Regions from separate parts of the Flavobacterium ginsengiterrae genome, predicted to be linked through region 4. Evidence: riboswitches for the same ligand, from Rfam matches in the RefSeq annotation. Region 4 holds a riboswitch; each other region holds the start of a gene.
What was found. A riboswitch is a leader RNA that binds a small molecule or an ion and turns the genes downstream of it on or off. The one in region 4 is predicted to bind cobalamin.

Region 1 (3,351 bases), 540 kb from region 4:
AACAACTGGTAAAACTTAAACTTTTATTTTTCAACAAAAAGCTCATTTACTACATCTAACAATTCAAATTCATCGACAGGAAATAATTCAACTGTTTTTTCCAAAATTAATCTTAAATCAATAGATGGTTTATCACAATCATCATATTCTAAAGCCAGAATACACAATTTTAGCATATTGAGAATAACACATCCCAACTCAGAGTAACTTGACATTTTAATTTCAGCATTATATATATTATTCGCAGTTGGCTTTAAAATGTTTAAATATCTGAATGATAATTTTTTAATATTTTCTAAAGCTCTTAATTCCTCTGATTCCATTTTATGATTATTAGATCAATTGATTTCATTCTTTTTCACCGATCAAAGAAAATACATATGTAATTAAATCGCTATAGCACATGTGCTATAATGCATCTTCAAAAAAAACATGGAAGTATATTTCGCTAAAGACATCTTTCAAAACCTAAAAGAATATTCTTTCAAAACAAAAAATATTCACTTTTATTAAAAGTTTTTTTGAATAAAAAAACACCTTGCTAATCTCATTTTTCACTCAAAATAACAAATTACAAATCAAACAAATACGTAAACATTAACTCAATTTATTTACAATTGAAATGTTATTAAATCTTATATTTTAGAAAATTTAAAGAAAGTTTTTTTGAAAAATCCTTTGCACATTCCAAAAATAGTTGCACTTTTGCACCCGCAATAACAAAGCAGGTCCGTTCGTCTATCGGTTAGGACGCCAGGTTTTCATCCTGGTAAGGGGGGTTCGATTCCCCCACGGACTACAAAAAAGCTTCAGAGAAATCTGAAGCTTTTTTTTTACTTTAAATTGGATTTTTATTTTTAGACTCTTTTGTCAATACTTCGTTAACTACATCCAAAAGTTCCATTTCATCAGCGCAAAATATACAAAGAGCCATATTCTAAAACTAACCCATATTCAAATAAAACTTAAGATGAGAAAAAAAGAAGTTCCTGAATCAGTGAAGATTGTCGGGAATAATATAAAAGAAATTATCAAAGAAAAAGATCTTAAAGTACGTCATGTTGCTCACGAATCAGATTTAGATATTGAAGCATTAAGAAGATATATGCTTGGAAAACAGATTATGGGAATTGACAAACTTATCCGAATTAGCAAAGCTTTAAATGTTGAAATTTCGGAGCTTTTTAAAAAAATATAATCACAAAAAAGTTTCAGATTTCTCTGAAGCTTTTTTATTTTAAATAATATTCATTTCTTTTAAGTTTTGAATTCAAATTAAAAAAACACAGACCTAAACTTTCCTAAAGGCTATTTTTCTAAAACACAAACTATTTTTCTAAAAACAGACTTACAAACCCACTTGATTTTCTTACATTTGTCCCGCAATGGTTTAACTGCAACTTTTCGAGGGCAGTTAACGAAGAGGGAATCAGGTGCAAATCCTGAGCAAGCCCGTTACTGTAAATTCCATGCAACATTTTGACTGATATGAAAACTCATTTTAGTTTTCAAAATCAAATCTTTTGCCACTGCATTTTATGCGGGAAGGCGGTTCAAAATGGGAATAAGTCAGGAGACCTGCCATTGTTGAGAAAATTCAGGCTTTCGCGGACCAAAGCTTTGAAACACCATCAAATTGATATTTGATTTTATTTTTTTTCGTTTTAAAACTATTTTTTACAAATAGACAATTTGCTATGCATATACGCAAAAGCATTTTAAGTCTGGTTGTAGTCAAGTTTATAATTAAAATAACGCAGAGATTAGTCGTAAGTAAGAACATTGCGCCAAATCTGCGGGATTTAAAAATCTGAATTTATCACAATTTAGAAATCATGTTTTTGGAAACTAAAGCCTCAGTTTTTCTGAGGCTTTTTTTTAATTATATGCTAACAACAAAACAGTCAGCCCTTTACAGAATACAAGCGTAAATTGTGAATATCTATTTGATGTTTTTCCAAATTTATTTTGCTGCAAAATCTATCTTTGGCATCCTTAAAAAATAGAAAAGATGAGCGCAATTTGGTACGAATGCAAAGTAAAATATAGAAAAACAGATGAAACTGGAGGCCAAAAAGTTTTAACAGAACCTTATTTGGTAGATGCTATATCTTATACAGAAGCCGAAAAAAGAATTAATGAAGAAATGGCGGCTTATATTAGTGAAGAGTTTAAAATCACGAATATAAAAGTGGCAAATTATGCCGAAATACATCCGTTTGAAAATGCAGACAGATGGTTTAAATCAAAAGTTTCTTTGATTGCTTATGATGAAGAAAGCGGAAAAGAAAGAAAATCAAACATGTACATGCTGGTTCAGGCAAATGATGTTAGAGAAGCCTACGATAACACGATTCATGTTATGAAAAATACAATGGGAGAATATTCTATTCCTGCCATTTCTGAATCGCCAATTATGGATGTTTTCCCATATTTCAGCGGTGAAGAAGAAGAAACTGAAATGTTGGAAAGATTTAATGCTCTAAAAGCTTCAAAACCTGTAAAGGCAGATGAAGAAATAATAGATCACATGGAATTTGAAACCGCAACAGAGGAATAAACAAACAAAAGCTTCAGAGAAATCTGGAGCTTTTTTATTTTAAACCAAAAAATCAAAATTAATCCTATATTAGCTTTGCATTTTAACTGAACCAAAACCACTTACCTTTTAAACCAAAAGTTCAATGAACAAAAAAACACTAATTTTAATTGGGTTTATTTTACTGAAATTTGTTCTGCAATACGTTTTAATAAGTCCCGAATATGATTTACAGCGCGATGAATATCTGCATCTCGATCAGGCACATCATTTGGCTTGGGGTTATTTATCGGTTCCGCCGGTTACTTCATGGATTTCGTATATAATTTTACTTCTAGGGAATTCTGTTTTTTTGATAAAGTTCTTCCCTGCCCTTTTTGGCGTTTTAACTCTTTTAATTGTCTGGAAAACTATTGAAGCTTTAAAAGGAAATCTTTACGCTTTAATTTTAGGCTCGCTTTGTGTTCTATTTTCGGCATTATTGCGAATAAACATGTTATATCAGCCAAACTCGTTTGATGTTTTATGCTGGACAGTATTTTATTACATTCTAATACAATATACCATTTCCGAAAAACCAAAATGGCTTTATATAGGAGCCGTAGTTTTTGCCTTTGGTTTTTTAAACAAATACAACATTGTTTTCCTTTTAATCGGACTTTTACCGGCACTTATTCTGTCTAAACAAAGAAAAATATTTACTGAGAAACATTTATATTTTGCCCTTATTTTGGGCTTAATCCTAATTTTACCAAACTTGTTATGGCAGTACAATAATCATTTTCCAATTGTACACCATATGAAAGAATTGG
Region 2 (3,351 bases), on a different contig from region 4:
GTTCGTGACAAAGGAAGAGATCTAAAAAGTATAAAAGAATCTGTAGACAAAGGCTACACCGGAATTATAGTATATTCGAGAGGAAAACGTTTCAGCCCTGACGAAATAAATCCGTATGAAAACGAAGTAAATGATGTTTACGATGCCATAGACTGGATTAGCAAACAAAAATGGTGTAATGGAAAAGTGGCTATGTACGGCGGCAGTTATAATGGTTTTACACAATGGGCAGCGTGCAAAAAAATGCATCCGGCTCTTAAAACAATTGTACCTGCGGTAGCAAACAGACCCGGAATGGGACTTCCTATGGAAAACAACATTTTTATAAACCCAAATTACGAATGGGCTTTTTATGTAGGAAACAATAAATATCTCGATACCGTAACGAATAATAACAGACCCCGTTTTAGAGGTTTAAAATTTAGATGGTGGGAATCCGGAACGGCCTACAGAAAACTAGACAGTATTGACGGTGAGCCCAACAGATGGTTTCAAAAATGGATAAACCACCCGTCGTTTGACGAATACTGGCAGAAAATGGCGCCTTATAAAACTGATTTTGCACAAATAAATATTCCGGTTTTAGCGTTTGACGGATATTATAACGATTCGCAGAATTCGGGTTTATATTACTTAAAAGAACTTCAAAAATACAGTCCAAAAACGCCTTTTTACCTTATAATTGGTCCTTACGGGCATTTTGGAACTCAAGTTGGCGGTGAAGCTGTTCTGAATGATTACAAAGTCGATCCCGTTTCTTTAATCGACATAAAGAAAATTACTTACGAATGGTTTGATTATATTTTGAAAAACGGCCCCAAACCGGAAATTCTAAAAGATAAAATCAATTACGAAGTCATGGGTGCCAACGAATGGAAAAGTGCTTCTTCATTTGAAAAAATGCACAATGATTTCCTGACTTTATATTTAACTACACCTAAATCAGATGATTTCCATAAAGCCGATAATAAAAAGCCTAAAAAAGAAGAATTTCTAATTCAGGAAGTTGATTTTGCAAACAGAGAAATCAGCAATAATAATTATTATCCAAGTCCGATTATTCAAAAAGAAGTCAACAAAAATGATGGTTACTTTTTTATCAGCGAACCTTTAACCCAGCCTTTAATTGTAAATGGTTCTTTTTTGGGAGAAATCAAATGCAGTATCAACAAAAAAGATTTTGATTTAGGCGTAACTCTTTATGAAGTCACGCCAAACGGAGAATATTTTCATCTTTCCTACTACATTGGACGCGCCAGTTATGCAAAGGATATCGAAAAACGACAATTGCTTCAGCCTGATAAAATAGAAGCTATTACATTTTCCAACACGCATTTTGTGAGTAAAAAACTCCATAAAGGAAGCCGTTTATTAATTGCCGTTAACGTAAATAAAAATGCTTTCTCACAACTAAATTACGGAACCGGAAAAGACGTAAGCGATGAAACGATTCTAGATGCAAAAGAACCTTTGCAGATAAAATGGTATAATGACAGTTTTGTAAAAATTCCTGTTTTAAAATAATCCTGATTACAAGGCTTGTAAACAGTATTTTTTGAGAACATAACTACACAAATTTTACAATAAAGCAATATTATCTTGCAGACACGACCTAACAATTATATCTTTACACCCGATTTTGGTCTGTTTTTTCTTAGGAAAAAATAGTTAAAAGGGAATCAGGTGTAAATCCTGAACAGACCCGCTACTGTAAGTTCTATAGAAGTCTTTAAACATTACTTATGCCATTGTCCCGAATTTCGGGGTGAGAAGGCCGTTTAAAGATGGAACAAGTCAGGAGACCTGCCACGATCACATAGTTTAAAACTTTCGTGGTATGAAGTTGACGACACAAGATGGTAACCTGTTATAGGACAGCAGGCCTATATCTGTCTTTTTGTAAGTACATCACCGAAAGTTTTTTTAAATCAATCGTGATGTATAATTTTAGAAAAACACTTTTAGCTTTTATTTTATTTTTTCCTTTTTGGCTTCACTCGCAGGCAGTCACAGATAGTTCGCGCGTTTTAAAAGAAGTTATTTTAAAAGGAAAACCCTATCAGGAAGTTATTCCCGTGCAAAGTCTTTCTGGCGTACTGCTCGAAAAACTGGCAAGTCATAATGTGGCAGACGCACTTCGGTATTTTGCTGGCACACAAATCAAAGATTACGGCGGTGTCGGCGGACTTAAAACAGTCGATGTCCGCAATATGGGAACACATCACGTTGGCGTATTTTATGACGGAATTCAGCTTGGAAATGCTCAAAACGGTGTAACCGATCTTGGTAAATATTCGCTTGACGACATGGAATCATTAACAATGTACAATGGTCAGAAAAGTGAAATTTTTCAGTCAGCTAAAGATTTTGCTTCAGCTTCAGCCATTTATTTACGAACAAAACGTCCTGTTTTTTCGGGGAATAAAAAAACAAATCTGCTTGTTCGTTACAAAACCATGTCGATTGATTATCACGATCCTTCTTTTAGATGGGAACAAAAACTCAGCGATAAAGTCAGTTTGAGTGTCAGTTCTGAATACATCAAATCTAACGGAGAATATAAATTTAGATATAAAAGAAAAAATCAGGATGGTAGTATTGCCTACGATACCACAGCAACAAGATACAACAGCGATATTGAAGCATTTCGATTTGAATCTGGAGTTTACGGAAAAATAAACAACGGTTCTTGGGACGCCAAAGTCTATTATTATGATTCTGAAAGAGGCGCGCCGGGAGCGATTGTCGAAAATAAATTCAGAGACGGATTCAGGCAGTTTGATAAGAACTTTTTTGCGCAGAGTTTTTTCACCAAAGATGTTTCAGAGAAATATAAATTTCAGGCAAAAGGGAAATTCGCTTACGATTATACACATTATATTGCGCGGGATACCACCAGTGTTTTAGGTGAAGTAGTAACCGAAGGCGCACAATCAGACGACAGTTACTTTCAGCAGGAAGCTTATTTCTCGGCCGTAAATTTATACAGCATTTTACCTACTTGGGATGTTTCGCTGTCAACCGATTTTCAATACAATAAATTAAACGCAACAAGACGCGGTATTCAAACGCAGTTTTCTTTCCCACAGCGTTATACCGCATTGGTTTCGCTTGCGACTTCTTATCGATATGAAGGTTTTAAAGTTTTAGGAAACGTTTTGGCAACCCGCGTAATCGAAGAAGTGAAATTCAACGCCAAAGCGCCAAACAAAACCGAATTTACCCCCGCTTTATTCCTTGGTTATACGCCATTTAAAAAGTACGATTTCAATTTAAGAGCCTTCGCTAAACGCATTTTCAGAATGCCGACTTTCAACGATTTATATTACACAATGGTCGGTTCAAGTACTT
Region 3 (3,351 bases), on a different contig from region 4:
ATATCGTGGATTGTTTAAATTAGCCGTAATGGTAGTAATGCTTTTAAAAGTGTATCTGTTAACTACTTCAATTTTATTTGAACCATTTACAACAATGTAAGCAGCATCGCCTTTAAAACCAATGCACATAGGAGTGTCTCCGGTAGTTTTGCCAGGATTAACTAAAGAAAAAACATTGTTTTCAATGCTTGCATCACCTGATAAATAAGAAATAGCTCCATTACTTTTTTCAAAATTACCTTCGTTAGCAACGAATATTCCATTTTCATAATCTCCGCGCGGTTCTTCATTATTGTCGTCATCGTTGCTGCAGGACACAAAAAATGCCGAACTTACAATGACTGCTAAAAATAGTCTATTAAATCTTTTCATGATATTTAAAAATTAAGGTTTATGTATATAGTATAATTTCTTCCGGGCATTTGTCTGCTAATCACGGGCTGATAATTTTCATTAAACAGATTCAAAACCTGAAATCCAATCTTGTAACTGTTTTTTGTTCCAAAATCATAATCAGCCCCCATATTTGCAACATTATAATCTTTAACTCTTGCAGAAGGTGTGTTAAAAGGAGTACTGTAAACTTCTCCAGTATATAAGTATTGAAAATAAGAAGACAATTTTTTCCAGTTGTAAGCAGCAGAACCTGTTAATTTATGATACGGAACATAAATTAATTGTTTGTAGATTAATTGGTTTTTAATCAACTGTTTGCTTTCTGAAATCGTGTAAGCGTAAGTTCCGTTAAAGGTTAAATGGTTTTCGCCGATTTTTGGTTTCCATTCTACAAGAACTTCAGCGCCGTAAGCTCTAACGTTGTCTGTGTTTTCAGGAAGCCATAAATCTCCGCCGCCTTCTTGCGGTACCCAGCGTAATAAATCTTTAATAGAATTATAATAACCAGTAACAGATAAAGAGAAGTTTTTTCTAAAAAATTCATTGCCAATTTCAGCCTGATAAGATGTTTCTGGTTTTAGATTTGGATTACCGCTTCCTTCCCAGAACAAATCATTATAAGTTGGCATCCTGAAATTCTTCGATGCATTTAACTTTATGCGATAAAAGTCTGTAAATTGATATCTTGTTCCAAATGAGAAAAGAAAAGGATTACCATAATTGTCTGTTATTTCCTGACGAATGCTGGCGTTATAATCCCATTTTTCACTTAATAAATGGCGTAATAGTAAACTGGCAGAACCAACTTCTCTTTTAACGTTATCAATACTAGAGCCATATCCTTTGTTTCGGCTGTAATCTACAATCGAGTTTAGCTTTATTTTGTCATTTACATCAAAAGCCAGATCATATTTGATGATCGAAGTTTCGACTTTTCCGTAAGTAAAGTTTTTTGAATTAATATTAGAGAAATATTTATAAGATTCGCCAATATGAGCTGCTCGAAGTTTAGAAGTAAAACGTCCTAAAAAGCTTTCCCATTCTAATAAATTTCGGGTGTTAAAATCCTGATATTTAGTTTTTGATGCATTGGGTGAAGTTAGAGAAAAGTGACGTTCTGAATCGTAAAACTGACTATAAGCTTTTATCGTGTTATTAGAATTTATTTTATAACCAAAAGTAGTATTCATACTCGTGTTATAATATTCTCCATTACTATTTCTTTCGTTTGAATTGCCCGGATATTTAAAATCATTATCAGAACTATTTCTTGAAATACTAACCTGTAAACTGTATTTGTCTGATGAAACTACAGTACGATAGTTTGCACTGTACGTATTGTAACTCCCTGCGCTAAAAAAGACATGATTTGAGAATTCATTTTTAAAACTTAAATCATTATTAAGGTGAATACTGCCGCCTATGGCACTGCTTCCGTATAAAACACTTCCTCCTCCGGCTTTTACAGTTATTGAATTAAAGTCACGGGTGCCAATGGTATTAAAATCTGCCTGACCTAAAAATTGCGAATTTATATTTATTCCATTCCAAATAACAGCAGTTTGTGCGCCGGTTGTTCCTCTAAACGATGGAGCAGAAGTCATTCCAAGTCCATTTTCTTTGAAATAAATAACAGTATTAAAATTTAAAAGAGAAGTTAAAGAAGGCTGGTTTTTTTCAAGAATTGAATCATTTAAAACCTGAACCGATTGTGAAGACGAATATTTCTTAAGATTGGAATCAGAAACTACAACTTCTTTGAGCTTAATAGAATCACTCTGCGCCGAAATAAATTGGCACAACATCAAAAGAAAAAAAACAAAACGCAATCTTAAAGTCATAATTTCTAAACTCTTTTTCCCGAGAGCTCGATATTTGTTACAAAGGCAGGTCTCCTGGCTTGCGTTTTGTTGTTTACCTTCCCATTCGCCGCGGCGAGCAGTGGTTTTGCAGTTACAACAAACATTCTTTTCTAGAACAAAGCTTACAGTTGCGGGTACAGCTCAAGATTTTTACTTGATTCTCTTTTAATGTGTTACAATAACACAACCTTAATTTGCTGCAAATATAAAGTTAAATATGTTGATAATTCAAATATGTTTCGTTTTTAGAATCAATTACTTAACTAAAGTTACAAATTATAGTTCAATTCTTATGATTTCTCCAAAATCGATTTTGTTTTTAAATGCCTCTTTTAAAGGCAGTGAAGTTTGATGACATATAATACTTCTAATGATGCCGGCATGAGCAACAATAATGACAGGCTGCTGTATTTTTGAAATTTCATCAGATAAAAATTGTCTTGTTCTTTCATGTAATTCTGTAAAAGATTCTCCGTTTGAAGCTCTAATATTTACAAAATCTTCCATCCATGGATTTAATTCTTCCGGCGAAATATCATCCCAGTTTTTTAATTCCCAATCGCCAAAATTCATTTCTTTTAAACGATCGTCTTCCTGGTAAGAAATGGCATTATTATTTTTTTGAATGTGTTTTGCTAAAATTGCACAGCGTTTTAACGGACTCGTAAAAATAACAGCGTTGCGTGGCAGTTCTGAAATAATTCTTTTGAAAATTTCCTCAAAAGGCTCAGCAATGTCTACGTCAGATTGTCCGTAACAAACGCCTTTTTCGCAAATTGTTTCAGTATGGCGGACTAGATAAATTTCCATATAAAAAGTATACTTAAATAATAAATCACCTCACAAATCTGTTGTGTCGCTCCCAGACAATCGCCTGTGTAACCATCAATCCATTTTTGAAAGTAACGTGCTAAAAAATATCGGGTAATAAAAACCGGAATCAAAACAAGAAGAGCTTTTAGATAAAAAAAAGAAAATATACCCAAAGGAATTATTCCGAAGAAAAAAGAACCAAGAACTTCTTTCCAACTATGATTTTTAGCAATCGGTTTGCTTTTACTCGAAGCATCATCACGCGAATATTCATGTGTAA
Region 4 (3,351 bases):
GCCAAAAGAACAAACTTTAAATTGTATCGGTTTCCAAAACTTTCTTTTAACGGATTTGCGCTTGTAGTTCCTTCCTTTTTAGCTTTTGCAAATACGGGTGATTCATCCATATTTTTTCTAATTAGATATGAAACGCCAACCATGGCAATAGAAACCCAAAAAGGAACACGCCATCCCCAAAGGTCAAAATCCTCGGCAGAAAGAACACTTTTTGTAGCCAGAATAACCATCAAAGAAATAAACAAACCAACAGTTGCTGTAGTTTGAATCCACGATGTCCAGTATCCTTTTTGTCCAACGGGAGCATGTTCGGCAACATAAGTAGCCGCGCCGCCATATTCGCCGCCAAGAGCTAAACCTTGTAATAAACGCAGAATGAGAACTAATAAAGGCGCCAGAAAACCAATCGTTTCATAACTGGGAATACAGCCTATTAAAAATGTCGAACCTCCCATGAGTAATAAAGTCGCCATGAAAGTATATTTTCGACCTATAATATCGCCAAGTCTTCCAAAAAATAAAGCGCCAAAAGGTCTTGCGACAAATCCTGCCGCAAATGTGGCCAAAGTCGATAAAAATGCGGCTGTTGGATTATCACTCGGAAAAAATTTAGTGGAGATTACTACGGCCAGACTCCCAAAAATATAGAAATCGTACCATTCAATCATAGTTCCCATAGAAGAGGCGGAAATAACTTTCCAAATACCTTTAGTAGAAGTTTTGCTCATAAAACGTCCTGTGGTTTTAATAATAATTAAAAAATTAAAATACGATTTTACGAATATATAAGATATTTTTTTATTTAGTTGATACTTTTTTAACAAAAACATCTCAATTGTTAACATCTTGTTTCTTTAGTAAGTTAGTTCTTCATAAATTAAAATTCTGAATGTTTTTAAACCTTTAATTACAAATCCAGCTCGTTTTCTTAAAAAAGAAAACACTAGTTTTGCAGCTCAAAATTTAAAGCAGAAAATGGTTGTCATATTTAGATAAATATTGACATTAAAAGGGAATTTGGTGAAAATCCAAAACTGTCCCGCAGCTGTAAGCTCATTAACTGAAACCCTTTAATATGTCACTTTTCAATTAGAAAGGGAAGGCTGGGTGTAGGGAGCAAGTCAGAAGACCTGCCATTTTTATAGTAATAATAGCTTTCGGGGATTGAAGCTGGCGTTAAGAACGGTACTTTTTCACTTTTGTGAACAGGTATTTGTTTCGTCATTCTATTCTCGTAAGCTAAAATAAAGTTTATGAGATTTTTTTTCTGCAAATATGATATCGCAAAACAGTTCCCTTTTCGGGAATTTTCTCTTTTTCGATTTTCCTTTTTCTCTGCTAAAAAATCATTTAAACAAATCGTCGTACCATTTGTTGCAGCATTATTCTATGCATAAAAATGTACTGCCGGTTAAACCAAGTGATAATTTTTTAAATATTTAATAATGAAAACCCAATTTTTTTTCAGGCATTTAATTGCAATTGCCTCTTTAGCAGCATTAGTAACTTCATGTAATAACGATGATGATTTTACAGCTCCTCCAGTAATAAACGGCGAACAGCAGTTAAAAGATACTTTGACAATTGGAAAAACACTTAAGTTAAGTTCAAAAATAAAAGATCGAAATAATTTATCTTTCGAATGGACAGTTGATGGAAAAGTAGTAAGCTCTGATTCTACTTATACTTTTAATCCGGAAACGAGAGGCGATTTTAAAATTAATATGACTGCCAAAAATAGCGGAGGAGAAGTAACACTTACATACGATATTCACACTTGGGGCACTTATGAAAATGGTTTTTTTATGATTAATGAAGGCTGGTTCGGACACGGAACGGGAACAGTTGGCTTTTACAGATACGATACAAAAGCAATTGAAGACAGTGTTTTTGTAAAAGTAAATCCGGATAAAAACTTAAAACCAGAATCATCAACATTAGAATTTGGAACAATCATTAACAAAAAACTATTCTTAGTCTCAAAAGTAGGCGGTCCTGTTGTCGTAGCCGATGCTTATTCGCTTAAAGAAGAAAAAAGAATCGAAGCAAAAGGCGGAAATGACTGGCGCGCAATAGAAGCAATAGACGAAAATCAGGCGTTGCTTACTTCTGGAAAAGGAATATTTAAGCTTAATTTAAATACAATGGAATTAGGCGGACAAATTGAAGGTATTACAGGACAGGTAGGAGATATTGTAAAAGTGAATAATTACATTTTTGCATTGTCTGCTTCAAAAGGTGTTCTTGTTATTAATGCTTCGACACTGGCTGTAGAAAAAACTATTTCGGGAATGGTTTTAGGATTTGCCGTTACAGATGATAAAAAAGTTTGGGCAGCAGGCGGTACAAAGCTTATAAATATAGACTCTAATACTCTAGAAATAACAGAAACGGCATTAGGTTTTCAAGCTTATGGAAGCTGGGGAGCATGGCATCCCGGATCTATTACTGCGGCTAAAAATGATGTTTTTATTGCTAAAAACGCAAGTTTTAACGGAGGTAAAGAAATTTATAAGTATACTGGAGGTGCAGCTTCATTAACGAAACCGTTTATTACTTTAACTGGAGTAAATATCTTGTATGGAGCCGGAATTGGATATGATAGAAAGAAAAATACTTTAGTTGTCAATACAGTAGACTCTGGATTTGGAGCTAATTTTGCAAACAATAATTTGTATTTCTTTAATGCAGATTCTGGTGCTAAAACTTCAGGAGTAAGTTTTTCTGGATATTATTTCCCAGCGGTTTCTGTGTTTCATCAATAGTTTTTTTAACCGCAAAGTGCGCTAAAGTTTTACGCAAAAGGTTCGCAATGTTATAATTAAACTTTGCGAACCTTTTGCGTTTTTCCTTTGTGTCCTTGCGTTTAAATATTTTTAAAAGAGTATAAAAAAACAAAAAACCCGAATATTTCTATTCGGGTTTTGTGGTACCTCCAGTCCCGAGGCTTCGGGAGAACCAGGGACACATGTATGTTATCTTTTAGATAAAATATCCTTTAGAATTGATGGGTCATTAATTATTTTTTTGTTAAACACTTTGCTTTTCATTCTTTTAATAAAGTTTTCAAGATATAGTGCTTCATCTCTATTGAAACAATTAAAAGTTAATACAATTTCCCAGTCATTGGCAATTTTAGTAAAAGAATTAGAATATATATGAGTGTTATGTTTCGAAATTCTTTCTTCCAGATTATTAGTCTCGCCAATATAAAACTTTTGAGATGATTTAGAATAGAGTATATAAAGATAGTGCATTTATAAAATATTATAAAAAACAAAAAACCCGAATATTTCTATTCGGGTTTTGTGGTACCTCCAGGGATCGAACCAGGGACACATGGATTTTCAG

Region 1: it holds a riboswitch for cobalamin, as region 4 does, so the genes downstream of both, ABD859_RS09850 (DUF4494 domain-containing protein) here and ABD859_RS07440 (DUF5074 domain-containing protein) in region 4, are expected to answer to the same signal.
Region 2: it holds a riboswitch for cobalamin, as region 4 does, so the genes downstream of both, ABD859_RS18690 (TonB-dependent receptor) here and ABD859_RS07440 (DUF5074 domain-containing protein) in region 4, are expected to answer to the same signal.
Region 3: it holds a riboswitch for cobalamin, as region 4 does, so the genes downstream of both, ABD859_RS21100 (TonB-dependent receptor plug domain-containing protein) here and ABD859_RS07440 (DUF5074 domain-containing protein) in region 4, are expected to answer to the same signal.

What each region holds. Positions count from the first base shown of each region.
Region 1 is NZ_BAABDU010000003.1:1,588,634-1,591,984, reverse strand. It holds gene ABD859_RS09865 (hypothetical protein) at 24-323, opposite strand; tRNA gene ABD859_RS09860 (tRNA-Glu) at 728-799, shown strand; gene ABD859_RS09855 (helix-turn-helix domain-containing protein) at 971-1,198, shown strand; cobalamin riboswitch at 1,370-1,600, shown strand; gene ABD859_RS09850 (DUF4494 domain-containing protein) at 2,012-2,560, shown strand; gene ABD859_RS09845 (glycosyltransferase family 39 protein) at 2,685-3,351, shown strand, end outside.
Region 2 is NZ_BAABDU010000006.1:565,189-568,539, reverse strand. It holds gene ABD859_RS18695 (CocE/NonD family hydrolase) at 1-1,524, shown strand, start outside; cobalamin riboswitch at 1,624-1,825, shown strand; gene ABD859_RS18690 (TonB-dependent receptor) at 1,938-3,351, shown strand, end outside.
Region 3 is NZ_BAABDU010000007.1:379,741-383,091, forward strand. It holds gene ABD859_RS21095 (DUF5074 domain-containing protein) at 1-372, opposite strand, end outside; gene ABD859_RS21100 (TonB-dependent receptor plug domain-containing protein) at 378-2,237, opposite strand; cobalamin riboswitch at 2,265-2,465, opposite strand; gene cobC (alpha-ribazole phosphatase) at 2,535-3,068, opposite strand; gene ABD859_RS21110 (adenosylcobinamide-GDP ribazoletransferase) at 3,053-3,351, opposite strand, start outside.
Region 4 is NZ_BAABDU010000003.1:1,047,386-1,050,736, forward strand. It holds gene ABD859_RS07435 (MFS transporter) at 1-728, opposite strand, end outside; cobalamin riboswitch at 960-1,152, shown strand; gene ABD859_RS07440 (DUF5074 domain-containing protein) at 1,446-2,765, shown strand; gene ABD859_RS07445 (GIY-YIG nuclease family protein) at 2,976-3,257, opposite strand; tRNA gene ABD859_RS07450 (tRNA-Phe) at 3,310-3,351, opposite strand, start outside.